2 regions of the Streptomyces sp. NPDC091279 genome follow, and region 2 is predicted to be linked to the other one. Evidence: riboswitches for the same ligand, from Rfam matches in the RefSeq annotation. Region 2 holds a riboswitch; the other holds the start of a gene.
The links. Region 2 has a riboswitch for cobalamin ahead of ACIQOU_RS00305 (ABC transporter substrate-binding protein). Riboswitches for the same ligand answer to the same signal wherever they lie in the genome.

Region 1 (5,397 bases), on a different contig from region 2:
CGTCCTCCCAGGCCCGCTTGCCGCCGAGCAGCCGGACGACGGCGAGGTCGGCGCCGTCGAGCAGCGCGGGCAGCTCCTCGGCCACGTCCACCCGGGTCGGGTTGCCGATCCGGTAGCCGGCGCCGGAGGCACGGGCCGCCAGCAGGTCCGTGTCGGCGGTCGACAACAACAACACTGTGCTCATGCGGGCGCTCCCGGTGGAATGAAAGGCAGTCCTAGTGGCGCGCCCGACTCGATGAGCCGCATGAGCGCGTCCGTGTCCGCGTGCTGTTCGATCAGATCGCCGAGCCGGTCGAGCTGCGCCTCGCGCAGCGCGGCGAACGAGGTGTCGGGCGCCGGCACGAAGCGGCGGCCCGCGGCGGCGGCCACCTCGCGCAGGAACGCCCGCCGGAAGCCGTCCGACTCCAGCGAGCCGTGCCAGTGGGTGCCCCAGACGGAGCCGACCCGGCACCCGTCCAAGAAGGGCTCCCCGCCGGTGACGTCGGCGACCCCGTGATGGATCTCGTACCCGTCGACCTGCTCGCCGAGGGCCGTGCCGGTGGGCCGGGTGAGGGTCTTCTCGCGGGCGAACCGCACCCGCACGGGCAGCACGCCGAGCCCGTCGACATGACCCCGGCGGCTCTCGACGTCGTCCTCGATGTGCTCGCCGAGCAGCTGGAAGCCGCCGCAGATCCCCAGCACCGGGCGCCCTTCGGCGGCCCGCCGCAGCAGCGCCCCGGCCAGCCCGCGCTCGCGCAGCCACTCCAGCGCCCGCACGGTCCCGCGCGTTCCGGGAACGACGACGAGGTCGGCGTCGGCCAGCTCCTCGGGCCGGTCCACGAACCGCACCACGACCCCGGGTTCGGCGGCGAGGGCGTCCACGTCGGTGAAGTTCGACATGAGCGGCACGGCACACACCGCTACCCGTAGTACCTCGGCGCCGACCGGCGGTGTGACGGCCGACTCGCGCACGGCCGCTCTCAGGGACACCCCGAGTCCGTCCTCCTCGTCGATGCCGAGCCCGTCCCGGAACGGCAGTACCCCGTAGGTACGACGCCCGGTGAGGCCGTGCAGCATGTCGAGGCCGGGCTCCAGCAGGCTGACATCGCCGCGGAACTTGTTGACGAGGAACCCGGCCACACACGCCTGGTCCTCGGGCGAGAGCAGCGCGACGGTCCCGAAGAAGGAGGCGAAGACGCCACCCCGGTCGATGTCACCGACGACCAGCACGGGCAGCCCGGCGTTGCGCGCGATCCCCATGTTGACGATGTCGGTGCGCCGCAGATTGATCTCCGCGGGCGACCCGGCCCCCTCGCAGATCACCGCGTCATAGTCGGCGCGCAGTTCGGCCAGGCAGTCCAGCACCGTCCCCAGCAGCCGCTGCTGCCGGCCGCCGTGATAGCCGCGCGCGCTCATCTCGCCGACCGGCTTGCCCAGCAGCACGACCTGGCTGCTCTGCTCGCCGCCCGGCTTGAGCAGCACGGGGTTCATCAGCGCGGTCGGCTCGACGCGGCACGCCTGCGCCTGCATGGCCTGGGCCCGCCCGATCTCCGCGCCCTCGCGCGTCACGAACGAGTTCAGCGACATGTTCTGCGCCTTGAACGGCGCCACCTTCACGCCCTGGCGCACCAGCCACCGGCAGATCCCCGCCGTGACGACGCTCTTGCCGGCGTCGGAGGTGGTGCCCGCGACGAGCAGACCACCGTTCATGACCTGCCTCCCTTCACCAGGAGACGGCCGGCCGCGCTGACCCCGAGGGCGAGCAGGCCGACGCGCCGGGACAGCCGTACGGCCCGTTCGATGTCGGGGACGGTGACGGGGCGCCCCACGGCGCCGTTGAGGACCGGCCGGTGTTCGACGCGGCCCGCGTAGGCGAGGGTGCCGCCGAGCCGCACCCCGAGCGCGCCCGCGAACGACGCCTCCACCGGGCCCGCGTTGGGCGACGGATGCTTCGCGGCATCGGCCCGCCAGGCCCGCAGCGCCCCGCGCGGATCACTCCCGGCGACGGCGGCGAGCACGGCCGTCAGCCGCGCCCCTGGCCAGCCGACGACGTCGTCGAGGCGCGCGGAGGCCCAGCCGAAACGGCGGTGCCGGGCCGACTTGTGGCCGACCATGGCGTCCAGCGTGTTGACGGCCCGGAACCCGAGCAGCCCGGGGACCCCGGCGACGGCGCCCCACACCAGCGCGCCCACCACGGCGTCCGAGGTGTTCTCGGCGACGGACTCGACGACCGCGCGGGCGAGGGCGTCGGCGTCCAGGGCCTGCGGGTCGCGCCCGCACAGATGCGGCAGCCGGGCCCGCGCCCCGGCCAGATCACCGGCCTCCAGGGCGCGCCCGACCGTCCTGGCCTCCCGGGCCAGCGAGGTGCCGCCGACGACGGCCCAGGTGGCGGCGGCGGTCAGGGCGAGGGAACCCGTACGGGAATCCCGTAGGGCACGCGCGGCGAGAGCCCCGAGGGCGACGGCGCCACCGGCGCACACGGCGGTGTGCAGCGCGCCCCACCCCCGATGGTCCCGCCACAGCACCCGTTCCACGGCACCGGCGGCCCGCCCGAACGCGGCGACCGGATGCCCCCGGCGCGGATCGCCGAGCAGCTGGTCGCCGAGGAGGCCGGCGGCGGCGCCGTACGCGAAGACGCGATCGGCACGCACGGGTCAGTCGGCCGTGGGGGCGGGCAGGGCGCTCGGGTTCGTTCGGATGCCGCGCATGGCGAATGTGTCCTCACTCAGGGTGTCCACGCCCTGGTTCGACGAGACCGGCGGTGAGAGTTCCTGGCTCCCGGGGGTTACTACCCCGGTGACAGTGGCGGGACCGCGCCGGATTCGCACCGGCTTCCTCTCGTGCCGCCGTAGCTGGCCCCGGCAGTCCACCACGCTCCACAACGGCAGTCAACTTGCTGTTGACCTGCGGCGAAGGAGTGTGCTGAGGCCCACACACGGCGGCTCGCGGGGGCGACATGACGGTGGGGTGCGGGACGGTGTTCCGTCCCGCACCCCAACCGGTGTCGCGGAGGTCGCGATCGCGTCGGATCGCGATCGGTTCAGGCCATTCAGGCCACGATCAGGGAGATCCCGTACGCCACACCGGCCGCGCACGCGGCGAAGCAGACGTAGGCGCCGGTGGCGGCCAGCGGCGCCGCCCCGCCCTCGGCGGTGGCGCGCTCGCGGCGCGAGAGGCCCATGATGCCGAGGGTGAACAGGGCCACCATGGCCACGGTGACCACGAGGCTGACGCCGAAGACGGAGCCGAGGGCCGCCCAGTCGATCTTCATGTTGCTTCCTTCGCGGGGATCAGCGGGGGTTCAGCGGATCAGACGGCGGCCGGCGGAGCCGGTTCGGCGGTGGTTGCGGTGGGCGGCGGGCCCGGGATGGTGGCCGTCAGATCGTCACCGACGGTGCCCGCGGGCGGCGGGCTGACGGCGGCGATCGCCTGGGTGACCACACCGGCCGGTTCGGCGGCGGCGCTCTCGTCGACGACGTTGTGGTGGTCGACGACCTCGCGCCGGGAGACCTTCCAGATCGCCGCGCTGGAGGCGATGAGGAAGACGGCGACCAGCGCGGTGCCCCAGTCGCCCAGGCCGGTGACGTACTCGGCGAGCGCGCCCACCAGGGCGGCGGCCGGGAGCGTCAGGCCCCAGGCGACGAACATCCGGGTCGCCGTCGACCAGCGGACCACCCCGCCCTTGCGGCCCAGGCCCGCGCCCATCACGGAGCCGGAGACGGCGTGCGTGGTGGAGAGGGAGAAGCCGAGGTGGGAGGAGGCCAGGATGACGGTGGCCGCGCTGGTCTGGGCGGCGAAGCCCTGCTGCGGCTGGAGGTCGGTGAGGCCGGTGCCCATGGTGCGGATGATGCGCCAGCCGCCGAGGTAGGTGCCGGCCGCGATGGCGAGACCGGCGGAGAGGATGACCCAGATGGGCGGGTCCGAGGCGGGGGAGATGGCGCCGCCGGCGATCAGGGCGAGGGTGATGATGCCCATCGTCTTCTGCGCGTCGTTGGTGCCGTGGGCCAGCGAGACCAGGCCGGCGGAAGCGATCTGGCCGGTCCGGTAGCCCTTCGTGGCGGCCTTGCCGTCGGCCTTCTTGCCCAGGGTGTAGGAGAGCCGGGTCGCCAGGAACGCGGCGACCCCCGCGACGACCGGGGCGGCGAGCGCCGGGATCAGCACCTTGGTGACGAGCACGTCGCCGTGGACCGCGCCGGTGCCGGCCGAGGCGATGGTGGCGCCGATCAGACCGCCCATCAGGGCGTGCGACGAGGAGGACGGGAGCCCGACGAGCCAGGTCAGCAGGTTCCAGAGGATCGCGCCGACCAGGGCGGCGAAGATGACCTCGGGACGGATGCCGGTCTCGTCGACGAGACCCTTGGAGATCGTGTTGGCGACCTCCACGGAGAGGAAGGCGCCGACAAGGTTGAGCGCGGCCGACATGGCCACCGCGACCTTGGGCTTGAGGGCACCGGTCGAGATGGTGGTGGCCATCGCGTTGGCGGTGTCGTGAAAACCGTTCGTGAAATCGAACGCGAGTGCGGTGACGACCACAATCGCGAGGATCAGCGAGAAGTTTTCCATTTACCCAGGCAATCGTTCGAAGTCATTGGCGCGATGAACGTAGGCAATGTGGATGAACGGAAGATGAACTGAGACGGGCCGCAGGGTGACCGTGTCCTACGGGTATGACGCCGTCCGCTTCCGGCACCCCACTCGCCCCTCGGCTACCCGCCGCGCGCGAACTTCGTCAGCTGCGCGGCGCTCCCGTTGAAGAGGTTCTGGTCGCCCGGCAGGGCCCCCTTGGTGGCGTGCTGCCAGAAGGTCCAGTACGGCCAACCACCCGGCAGCGGGCCCGCCTTGGAGCCGGGCTGGGCGATCCACAGCGGGTTGGCGGTGAGCGCCCGGCTGTTGCCGGTGCAGGTCTTCCACCAGTTGACGGTCGTGTAGATCACCGGCGGGCGCCCGGTGAGCCGGTCGACCTCGGCGCTGAACGCTTTGATCCAGCGCACCATGCGCTTCTTGCCGACCCCGTAGCAGCGGTGCTTCGCGTCGTACGGGTTGTATTCGATGTCGAGCGCGGGCGGCAGCGTGCGCCCGTCGGCCTTCCAGGCCCCGCCGTTGCGGACGAAGTAGGCGGCCTGCCGGGCACCGGACGACGTGTTCGGCCGCGCGAAGTGGTACGCCCCGCGCAGGATGCCGACGCCGCCCGCGCCCCCGTACTGGGCGGTGAAGTAGGGGTTGCGGTAGGTCGTGGACTCGGTCGCCTTGACGTAGACGAACCGCGCCCCCCTGGCCCGCGCCTTCGACCAGTTCACGGTCTTCTGATGCGATGACACGTCATGCCCCCGAGGCAGCTTCACCACCCCCGAGGCCGACGCGGCGGCCCCCTGCTGACCAGGACCGACGGCCACGACGGCAAGCGCCACCAGACCCCCG
Region 2 (5,397 bases):
CACAGGCCCGGCCCGGCGCGAGAGCAGGAACTCGGGCGCACCGGCGCTCCCCCGCCGCAGAATGACATGCACATCGACCGGAACGGCATACTCCGCCCGCCCCCTCACCGGAGCACCCCCGCACGCCGAGCCGGGGACGCGGAGGCGGAGACGAGCACGGGCACGAGCACGGGCGCGAGGGCGGACTCGGCTGCGGGCGCGGACGAACGCTCCCCCGCCGCACCGCCGTCGAGACGGCGCCCGCTCCTCCCGCGCCCGATCCTCCCGCGCCCGGCGCTCCCGCACCCCGGGCTCCCGCACGCGCCCCCGTCCGCCCGCGCCCCCGCGCAGGTCGCCCCCTGTCGTCGGCGGCGTGCCCGCAGAAGGGCTAATGGGTGGGCGGCTCCGGGCTCGGCGCCCAGGCTGGGCGGGTGAACGAGAGCGAGGGGGGACCCGGGCCGCGGAATCTGGCGCGGCTGATCGCGTTGTCCGACGGGATCTTCGCCATCGCGATGACGCTGCTGGTCCTCGACATCCAGGTCACCGGCGATCTGGACGACGCCGGTTTCCGCCGCATGCTGCACGCGCTGCTGCCGAACATCGGCGCCTACGTGCTGAGCTTCGCGATCCTCGCCGGTTTCTGGCGCGACCACCGGCGCATCCTCCAACTCGCCGACCGGGTCGAGGGGTTGTCGCTGCGGTTCGCGCTGGCCGGGCTCGGTGCGATCGCGTTGCTGCCGTTCCCGACCACGCTGTTGTCCGAGTACGCCTCCCAGTCCCTCGCGGTGGCCCTGTACGCGGGCACCGTCCTCGTTATCGACCTGCTGCAACTCGCGATGCTGTGCACCATCCGGCGCGAGCGGCGCGTGTCGGGCGCCGGGGCGCGGCACGCCGAGCGGGATGTCGTCACGGGTCTGGTCGCGAACGTGGTGGTGTTCGGCGCCACCGTTCCGATCGCGTTCGTCTCCGCGCGGGCGGCGCTGTGGAGCTGGCTGGTGCTGATCCCGATCGGGGTCGTGCTCAGCCGTCGCGCGCGGGCGCACACCCGCGCCGACGCCCGCTGAACCGTCGCCGGGGGCCGGGACAGGGGTGGGTTTCATGGTTCCTCCAGCTGGGGCGGAAGTCTCCGGGCGCGGGTGACGATGCCCGGAACAACGACCCGCTCCCCCGGATCGAACACACGTGTTTCAGTCGTATCCCCGACCGCCCGCGCCCGCCCCGCTCCCCCTCCCACCCCGGGTCCCGCCCGGCGCGCGCCCCTCGACAGGTGGCCGAATCTCCACGCTCCCCGGGCGCAGGGGAGCCGTCGGCCTCAGCCGGGCTCCCCCACCGCAGCCCTGCGCACGAAACGGATCACCGGGTGCCCGGGATCGTGGCTCACCTCGGCGCGGACGCCGTAGACGTCGGCGATCAGGGCCGGGGTCAGGACGTCGGCCGGGGTGCCCTCCGCGATCACGCGGCCCGCGCGGAGCACGAGGAGGCGGTCGCAGTACATCGCGGCGAGGTTGAGGTCGTGCAGGGCGATCACCGTGGTGACCGGCAGCTCGGCGATCAGGTCGAGCAGGTCCAACTGGTGCTGGATGTCGAGGTGGTTGGTCGGCTCGTCGAGCAGGAGTTCCCGGGGCTGCTGGGCCAACGCCCGGGCGATCTGGGCGCGTTGGCGTTCGCCGCCGGAGAGGGTGTGCCAGGACTGGGCGGCCCGGTCGGTGAGGCCGGTGCGCTCCAGGGCGTCGGTGACCGCCCGGGCGTCGGTCGGGGACGCGGGTGTCCAGGCGCGCCGGTGCGGGATGCGGCCGAGGGCGACGACATCGCGGACGGTCAGTTCGGTGAGGGTGTGGGTGTGCTGCTCGACGGTGGCGACCCGGCGGGCGGTGGCCCGGCGCCCCAGCTCCGGCAGCGGGCGCCCGTCCAGGGTGACGACGCCCGTGCTCGGGGCGAGGACACCGGCCAGCATCCGCAGCAGGGTCGACTTCCCGGAGCCGTTGGGCCCGAGCAGCCCGACGGTCTCCCCGGCGTCGGCGGTGAGGGTGACGCCGTCGACGATGACCCGGCCGTCGAGGCGGCGGGTGACGCGGTCCGCGGCGAGGCCGGTCATGCCTTGCCCCGGCCCCGGTGGAGCACCGCGACGAACACGGGCACGCCGATGAGGGACGTCACCACGCCCACCGGCACCTCCTGCGGGTCGAGAACGGTACGGGCCGCCGTGTCCACCCACACCAGGAAGACGGCGCCGGTCAGCGCGGTGACCGGCAGCAGCCGGGCGTGCCCGGAGCCGGTGAGGGCGCGGGTGAGGTGCGGCAGGACCAGGCCGACGAAGCCGATCGCGCCGGCGCAGCTGACCAGGACCGCCGTCAGCAGCGCCGTCACGGAGAGCAGGACCAGCCGGGTCCTGGCGACATGGACGCCGAGCCCGGCCGCGGCCTCCGCCCCGAAGGCGAACGCGTCGAGGGTGCGGGCGTGCCCGAGGCACACCACGAGGGTGCCGGCGAGGACGGCGGCGCACAGCGCGACCTGCCCCCAGTCGGCGCCGGTGAGCGAGCCGAGCAGCCAGAACAGGACGCCCCGGGTGGTCTCGGCGTCGGCGGAGGTGAGGACGACGAACGAGGTCAGCGCGGAGAACAGCTGCATCGCGGCGACGCCGGAGAGGACCACGCGGTCGGTGGAGCCGCCGAGGGTGTGGCTGAGGATCAGCACGAGGCCGAAGGAGAGCACCGCGCCGAGGAACGCGCCGGACGACAGCGACACCGCTCCCCCGCCCACGCCGAGGACGACGACCGCGACCGCGCCGGTGGAGGCGCCGGAGGAGACGCCGAGGACGAAGGGGTCGGCGAGCGGGTTGCGCAGCAGGGACTGCATGACCGCGCCGCACACCGCGAGCCCGGCGCCGCACACGGCGGCGAGCAGGGTGCGCGGCATCCGCAGGTCCCACACGATGCCGTCGCGCAGCGGGGCGAGGCCGCTGTCCCCGATGCCGAGGTGGGCGGCGACGGCCGTCCACACGTCGCCGGTGGAGATGTCGGCGGGCCCGATGGTGACGGCGACGGCGATGGACACGAGCAGCGCGGAGAGTCCCCCGGCCGACAGCAGGGCGACGCGGACCCTCACTGGCTGAGCCCGAACTCCCGCAGGGCGGCGGCGACCTGCTCGATCCCCTCGACGGTACGGATGGAAGGGTTCATGGCCTGGCCGCTGAGTCTCACGAACCGCTTCTTCTTGACGGCGGTGAGGTTGCGGGTGACCGGGTTGGTCTCCAGGAAGCGGATCTTGGCCGCGGCGGTCTCGGCGGTCTGCTGCTTGCGGGTGAGGTCGCCGAGGACGATGACGTCGGGGTTCCGGTCGGCGATGGTCTCCCAGTTGATCTGGGGCCACTCGTCGTGGGTGTCGGCGAAGACGTTCTTCGCGCCGACCGCGCGGGTGATGGCGCCCGGGGCGCCGCAGCAGCCGGCGAGGTAGGGCGACTGGGAGTTGGCGTACCAGTACATGACGGAGACGTCGGAGGCGTGCAGGCCGGTGGTGGCCTTGGTGACCCGCGCCTTGAGCCGTTCGACGAGCTTCTCGCCCCGGGCCTCGACGCCGAAGGCACGGGCGAGGTCGCGGATCTCGCCGTACACGGCGTCGAGGGTGAGCGGCTTGCTGCGGGAGCCGTCGCCGCCGGTGTCGTTGTCCTTGCCCTCGGAGCAGTCGGACGGGGAGACATAGGTGGGCACGCCGAGCTTCTCGAACTGTTCGCGGCTGGCGACGCCGCCCTTGCCGAGGGTGGAGACGAAGGAGGCGGTGACGAAGTCGGGCTCGGCGGCCAGCACCTTCTCGAACGAGGGGTTGTTGTCGGCGAGGCGCGGGACGCTCGCGTTGGCCTTCTCCAGGCCCTTCATCACCGGGTCGGTCCACGTGGCGGTGCCGGCCATGCGGTCGGCGAGGCCGAGGGAGAGCAGGATCTCGGTGGTGCCCTGGTTGAGGGAGACGGCGCGCTTCGGTGCCGTTTCGAGGGTGACCTTGTGCCCGCAGTTGGTGAGGGTGACCGGGAATCCGGCGGCGGCGGACGCGCCGTCCTCGGCGGTGCCGCTTCCGGAGCCGCCGCAGGCGGTGATCAGGACGGCGGGGGCGAGCAGGAGCGCCGCGGTACGGCGGGCGGAACGGAACACGGGTACGCCTCGGTGGTCGGGGCTCGTACGCGGAGCCTTGCCTACGGGTGCCCTCCGCGGGGGTGCGGAGGTGCCAGCAGGTCTTCGGACTCGGGTTCGTCCGGCCGGGGCGCCTTCCCGGTCTCCCAGTGGCTGTCGTGCCCCGCCCGTCCCCCTCACCGCTGCGCGTCAGTTCCGGGTTCGCACCGGATTCCCTGGCCTCGGGTGTGGCTCGACTGGCGCCCCGAGGCTATCAACACGCCGGTGCGGGGCGGGATGTCGGGTACGTGACGCACCTCTCGGTCCGGGGAGGTCCCGGGAGGTCGCGGGGAGGGTCGCAGGGGTCGCAGGGGTCACAGGGGTCGCAGGGGGTACGGGTAAGGGCCCGCGGACGGGTCCGTGGGCCCTTTGCACGGGGTCGCCCGTGGCCGGTTCAGTGGGCGGCGGGGACGGCCGTACCGGCGGCGACGGTGGCGGGCTTCGGGTGGAGGACCCGTTCCGCGAGTTCCCCGAAGAGGAGTCCGAAGCCGGTCCACAGGCTGATCTGGATGGCGAGCGCGGCGAGCCGGAACCGCCACAGGACGCTCGCCGGGAAGTCCGCGGGGACCTCGTCGACGACCGGCAGGAACGCGAAGGCGAGGCCGATCACGACGGCGAACGCGGTGATCGCGGCGACCGTGGCCCACCAGTTCCCGAGCCTCGGGGCGAGCCGCTTGCCCAGCAGGGTCGCGGCGATCGCGAGGAGCACGCTGAGGAGCATCATCAGGAAGTACAGGGTGGTGCGCCGGCCGATGGTGTCGGGGTTGCCGACGGCGGGCGGGTTGGCCGGGTACTTCAGGAACGGCACGACGTAGACGGCGAGCAGGGCGCAGCCGGAGAGCAGCAGCGCGGTGGCCCGGGGGCCGAAGCGGCCGACCCGGCCGAGGGCGAAGCAGTAGGCGAGCGCGGCGATGCCGCCGAAGGCGACCCCGTAGACCAGGACGCCGGTGGCGAGTCCCGCGGTGGACTGGAGGGAGCGGGAGACTACGGCCATCTCGTGCTCGTGGGAGTGCGCCGCCTCGAAGCCGATCGCCTTGTCGACATACGGCTCGCCGAGGAGATAGGCGACGACCAGGGCGAGCAGTCCGGCGCCGAGGCCCGCGAGCATGCCGCGGACGAGGAGGTTTCTTACCGTTGCGGAGTTCATGGGTGTGCGGCGTCCCTCGGTCAGTGGCAGGGGAAGCCGAGCAGGTGGCGGGCGTCGTGGACCCACTCGTGGACGTCCTCGCCGGAGACCACGGAGGTGGCGCCCTGTTCG

Region 1: it holds a riboswitch for cobalamin, as region 2 does, so the genes downstream of both, ACIQOU_RS31715 (cobalamin biosynthesis protein) here and ACIQOU_RS00305 (ABC transporter substrate-binding protein) in region 2, are expected to answer to the same signal.

Annotation. Positions count from the first base shown of each region.
Region 1 covers NZ_JBIVVA010000015.1:61,770-67,166, reverse strand. The annotation lists gene cobN (cobaltochelatase subunit CobN) at 1-184, opposite strand, end outside; gene ACIQOU_RS31720 (cobyric acid synthase) at 181-1,689, opposite strand; gene ACIQOU_RS31715 (cobalamin biosynthesis protein) at 1,686-2,630, opposite strand; cobalamin riboswitch at 2,724-2,866, opposite strand; gene ACIQOU_RS31710 (hypothetical protein) at 3,029-3,250, opposite strand; gene ACIQOU_RS31705 (anion permease) at 3,289-4,542, opposite strand; gene ACIQOU_RS31700 (lysozyme) at 4,686-5,397, opposite strand, start outside.
Region 2 covers NZ_JBIVVA010000001.1:62,421-67,817, reverse strand. The annotation lists gene ACIQOU_RS00325 (NUDIX domain-containing protein) at 1-108, opposite strand, end outside; gene ACIQOU_RS00320 (TMEM175 family protein) at 411-1,043, shown strand; gene ACIQOU_RS00315 (ABC transporter ATP-binding protein) at 1,292-2,074, opposite strand; gene ACIQOU_RS00310 (FecCD family ABC transporter permease) at 2,071-3,084, opposite strand; gene ACIQOU_RS00305 (ABC transporter substrate-binding protein) at 3,081-4,121, opposite strand; cobalamin riboswitch at 4,179-4,356, opposite strand; gene ACIQOU_RS00300 (CbtA family protein) at 4,534-5,286, opposite strand; gene ACIQOU_RS00295 (CbtB-domain containing protein) at 5,307-5,397, opposite strand, start outside.